Regions from separate parts of the Pseudoxanthomonas sp. PXM04 genome, predicted to be linked through region 1. Evidence: riboswitches for the same ligand, from Rfam matches in the RefSeq annotation. Region 1 holds a riboswitch; the other holds the start of a gene.
What was found. Region 1 has a riboswitch for glycine ahead of gcvP (aminomethyl-transferring glycine dehydrogenase). Riboswitches for the same ligand answer to the same signal wherever they lie in the genome.
Positions count from the first base shown of each region.

Region 2: it holds a riboswitch for glycine, as region 1 does, so the genes downstream of both, IB228_RS16065 (trimeric intracellular cation channel family protein) here and gcvP (aminomethyl-transferring glycine dehydrogenase) in region 1, are expected to answer to the same signal.

Region 1 covers NZ_JACVAG010000007.1:233,151-235,530, forward strand. Annotated here, with positions in the region: gene gcvP (aminomethyl-transferring glycine dehydrogenase) at 1-958, opposite strand, end outside; glycine riboswitch at 999-1,112, opposite strand; gene IB228_RS17495 (VOC family protein) at 1,279-1,734, shown strand; gene IB228_RS17500 (multidrug effflux MFS transporter) at 1,731-2,380, shown strand, end outside.
Region 2 covers NZ_JACVAG010000006.1:313,792-316,171, reverse strand. Annotated here, with positions in the region: gene IB228_RS16070 (N-acetyltransferase) at 302-820, opposite strand; glycine riboswitch at 879-971, shown strand; glycine riboswitch at 982-1,073, shown strand; gene IB228_RS16065 (trimeric intracellular cation channel family protein) at 1,183-1,800, shown strand; gene IB228_RS16060 (3-deoxy-7-phosphoheptulonate synthase) at 1,936-2,380, opposite strand, start outside.

The DNA of each region.
Region 1 (2,380 bases):
CGTCGGCATCCACCGACACGCCAATCAGGCGGCCCGGCATGGAGCGCTTGTAGGCGTCGCGGCAGGCCATGAAGGCCGCGTGCGGGCCGCCGAAGCCGAACGGCACGCCGAAGCGCTGGGTGTTGCCGACCACGATGTCGGCGCCCATCTCGCCCGGAGTCTTGAGCAGGGTCAGCGCCAGCAGGTCGGTGGCCATCACGAACAGCGCCTGGTGGCCGTGGATGATCTCCGCGTCGCGGCCCCATTCCTCCAGCCAGCCGCTGGACGCGGGGTACTGCACCAGCACGCCGAAGTAATCGCCGGCGGCGAGTTTTTCATGGAACGCTTCGGTCGAACGGACGATGTCCACGGTCAGGCCCAGCGGCTCGGCGCGGGTCTGCAGGACTTCAATCGTCTGCGGATGGGTGTCGCCGGCGACCAGGAACACGTTGGACTTCGACTTGGCCGAACGCTTGGCCAGGGTCATCGCCTCGGCGGCGGCGGTGGCTTCGTCCAGCAGCGAGGCGCTGGCGATTTCCATGCCGGTCAGGTCGGTGATCATGGTCTGGAAGTTGATCAGCGCTTCCATGCGGCCCTGCGAGATTTCCGCCTGGTACGGGGTGTAGGCGGTGTACCAGGCCGGGTTCTCCAGGATGTTGCGCAGGATCACCTTCGGGGTGTGGGTGCCGTAGTAGCCCTGGCCGATGAAACTCTTGAACACCTGGTTCCGGTCGGCGACGGCGCGGATCTTGGCCAGCGCCTCTTCCTCGGTCATCGCTTCGGGCAGGGCCAGCGGGGCGGCGGACTTGATGTTGGCCGGCACGATGGCATCGGTCATCGCCTCCAGCGAGTCGTGGCCGACCACGCGCAGCATGTGCGCGATTTCGGCGTCGTTGGGACCGATGTGGCGGGCGATGAAAGCGTCGTGGTGCTCGAGATCGCGAAGCGAGGACGGAGTCTGGGACATGGGCAGGGGCATCCGGAAAAGGCATGAAGCCGGGCGTGCGAAGTGCGCACGTGGGTGCCCCTCTGTCCTTTTGCCTGAGAGTTTGGAAGCGCCGCGGACGAGGTCGCGGTGGTGCTTCGTGCCCCTTCGGCGCCGGCGCGTGGCCGATCTCTCCAGAGTGTTTGCAGCGGGGGTGGTATCGGGCCTGAGCGATTACGGGCGTTTGCGCCTTCGGCAGCGGGTTTCCCCGCTTCTCCCACCTGGTCTTGCGGCGCGGATTATAGCCTGCGGCCGCCCGCATCGTCCCGGTTGGCCTTACCATGTCCGGCCCCCCGCGCCGGCCATCCCTGTTCATGAATGCGCCCCCTTTCCGACTCCTGCGCCTGGACCACATCGTCCTGCGCGTCCGCGACCTGGCGGCCATGCGCGCCTTCTATTGCGGGGTGCTGGGCTGCACGGTGGAGCGGGACCGGCCGGAGCTGGGCCTGTTGCAACTGCGGGCCGGCGAGTCGCTGATCGATCTGGTGCCGGTGGACGGCAAGCTGGGCCGGCTGGGCGGGGCCGCGCCGGGGCCCGAAGGCCACAACGTCGACCACCTGTGCCTGCGGGTGGAACCCTTCGACCGCGAGGCGCTGGCGGCGTACCTGGAAGCGGCCGGGGCGACCCTGGCCGAATTCGGTGAGCGCTACGGCGCTGACGGCATGGGGCCGTCCCAGTACCTGCGGGACCCGGAAGGCAACACGGTCGAGTTGAAGGGCCCGCCGACTTCGCCGCCGGTGGACCCTTCGGTGGCCGGGAGCGCGCCATGACCGGCGTTCGCAAGCTGCCGTCCAACCGCCGCCTGGCCCTGCTGCTGGGCGGGCTGGCGATGTTCGGCCCGTTCTCGATCGACACCATCTTCCCCGCGTTCAACGCGATGGGCGCGCAGCTGGGCGCGGACAAGCTGGCGATGCAGCAGGTCATCAGCGTCTACCTGCTGACCTACGCGCTGATGAGCCTGGTGCACGGCCCGCTGTCGGATGCGTTCGGCCGGCGCAAGGTGATCCTGGGCGGGCTGTTCCTGTTCCTGCTGGCGTCGATTGGCTGCGCGCTGTCGCGCGACATGACCACGCTGCTGCTGTTCCGCGCGCTGCAGGGTTTCTCGGCCGGCGTGGGTTTCATCGTCGGCCGCGCGGTGATCCGCGACGTGCTGCATGGCGACGACGCGCAGCGGCTGATGAGCCAGGTGTCGATGATCTTCGGCATCGCCCCGGCGATCGCGCCGATCATCGGCGGCTGGATCCTGGGCTGGAGCGCGTGGCCGGTGATCTTCTGGTTCCTGGCCGGCTTCTCGCTGCTGCTGTTGCTGACCGTCGGCCTGTGGCTGCCGGAAACCCATCCGCCGGAAGTGCGGGTGAAGGTTTCGCCCAAGCACCTGTTGCGTGACTACTTCGCCATCGCCCTGAACCCGCGCTT
Region 2 (2,380 bases), on a different contig from region 1:
TCGGTCCCCCTTCTTCGAAGGGGGAGGTAAAAGCAGAAGTCGCAGCATCGATAGCCCCCTTTGCAAAAGGGGGCGGGCACCTGCGCAGCAGGTGACGGGGGATTTGCTTTTGGCGCCAAGAGCAAATCCCCCTCAGTCCCCCTTCTTCGAAGGGGGAGGCATAAGCAAAGGCGCCACATCGATAGCCCCCTTTGCAAAAGGGGGCGGGCACCTGCACAGCAGGTGACGGGGGACTTGCTTTTGGCGCCAAGAACAAATCCCCCTCAATCCCCCTTCTCCGAAGGGGGAGGCAAAGCCAATGTCAGTCCCGCGCGGTTTCCGTCGCCTCGAACGCCACGCTGTACGCCACCGGCCCCTGCGGCCGGCTGCCATCCAGGGTCAACGCCATGAAGTATTCGGCCGGTGCGCCCTCGTAACGCAGCTCGGCCTCGTTCGCGAAACCGAAACGCGCGTAATACCCGGGATCGCCCAGCACCACGCAGCCGCCCGCGCCGGCCTGGCGCAACCGGGCCAGGCCGGCTTCGATCAGCGCGGCGCCGATGCCGGCGCCCTGGCAGTCCGGCGCCACCGCCACCGGCCCCAGCCCGTACCAGCCGGCCGCGCCATCGCCGATGGCCACCGGCGAAAACGCGACGTGGCCGATCACCCGCCCATCCTGTTCCGCCAGCAGCGACAGGGTCAGCTCGTCGCGCGCGCGCAACGCGTCGACGATCGCCGCCTCGGTGCCGCTGCTGTGTTCGGCAACGGCGAAGGCCTTCGTGATCAGGGCACGGATGGTGGGCGTGTCGGCGGGGGTTTCGGAGCGCAGCGCGTAGGCGATCATGGGGACAGGCAGGCCAGTGGAGCCGGTATTTTCACATCGGTCTCTGCTAAAGTGCGCGCCGGATGCAGGAGAGCGGAGCCGCACGGCTCCCGCCGAAGGCGCAGGCTCCCATAATCGCTCAGGCCCGGTTGCTGGACGCAGCCATCCACTGCATCCACCCACGCCGATCTGGAGAGAGGTCTTCGATGACCCGCCGAAGGGGCAAGCGGCCCACGCCGCCGAACTCTCAGGCAAAAGGACAGCGGGAGCGGCACCGGATTCCGGTCATGAATTGAGTGTTCCGTCCCACGCGTCTCCGCGCGTGGAGCGCGTGCGCGCAAGTCTTGCGGTGCCGGCCACCTCCCGTCGGAACCTTCTCCATGCTGCTGTCCCTGATCTACCTCGTCGCCATCACCGCCGAAGCCATGACCGGCGCGCTGTCCGCCGGCCGTCGGCGGATGGACCTGTTCGGCGTCGTCATCATCGCCTCGGTCACCGCGCTCGGCGGCGGCTCGTTGCGCGACATCGTGCTCGGCCACTACCCGCTGGGCTGGGTGAAGCATCCGGAATACCTGGGCTACACGATTGGCGCGGCAATCGTCGCCACCTTCGTCGCCCGCTGGATGCATCATCTTCGCCAGGCGTTCCTGTGGCTGGATGCGCTGGGCCTGGTCGCCTTCACCCTGATCGGCTGCGCGATCGCGCGCGAGGCCGGGCACGCGCCGGCCATCGTGGTGATCGCCGGCATGCTCACCGGCACCTTCGGCGGCGTGCTGCGCGATGTGCTGTGCAACGAGATTCCGCTGGTATTCCAGAAGGAATTGTATGCCAGCGTCTCGCTGCTGACCGGCGCGGCGTATCTGCTCCTGCTGCACGCGGGCGTGAATGAGTCCACCGCCACCCTGGGCTGCCTGGGCGGTGGCTTCCTGCTGCGGCTGCTGGCGATCCGCTACAACTGGGACGTGCCGAAGTTCGTCTATCGCGGCGAAACGCACTGATCGCATCGGGCGACGCGCGCATCCCGCGATGGCGCTCCGCGCAGGAGCGGCCCCGGGATTGCGCCGACGATCCGGAGAGAGGGGAACGGATCGCCGTCGCGCCCGGGCCGCTCCTGCGGCCCTCCACGATGCGGACTAGGCGGCCTGCGACACGTTGCGCTCGCGGCGACGGCGCACGGCGGCGGCCAGGCGTTCCAGCACGGCCACCGACGCGTCCCAGCCGATGCAGCCGTCGGTGATGCTCTGCCCGTAGGCCAGCGGCTGGCCCGGCACCAGATCCTGGCGGCCGGCGACCAGATGGCTTTCGATCATCGCGCCGATGATGCGGGTCTCGCCCGCTTCGATCTGCGCGGCGATGTCCTCGATCACGCGCGGCTGGTTTTCCGGATCCTTCAGGCTGTTGGCGTGGCTGGCGTCGATCATCAGGCGCGGCGCCAGGCCCGCCTTCGCCAATACCTGGCTGGCCGCCTCCACGCTGTCGGCGTCGTAGTTCGGCGCCTTGCCACCGCGCAGGATCACGTGGCAGTCCGGGTTGCCGGTGGTGGCGGCGATGGCCGAGCGGCCTTCCTTGGTGACGGCC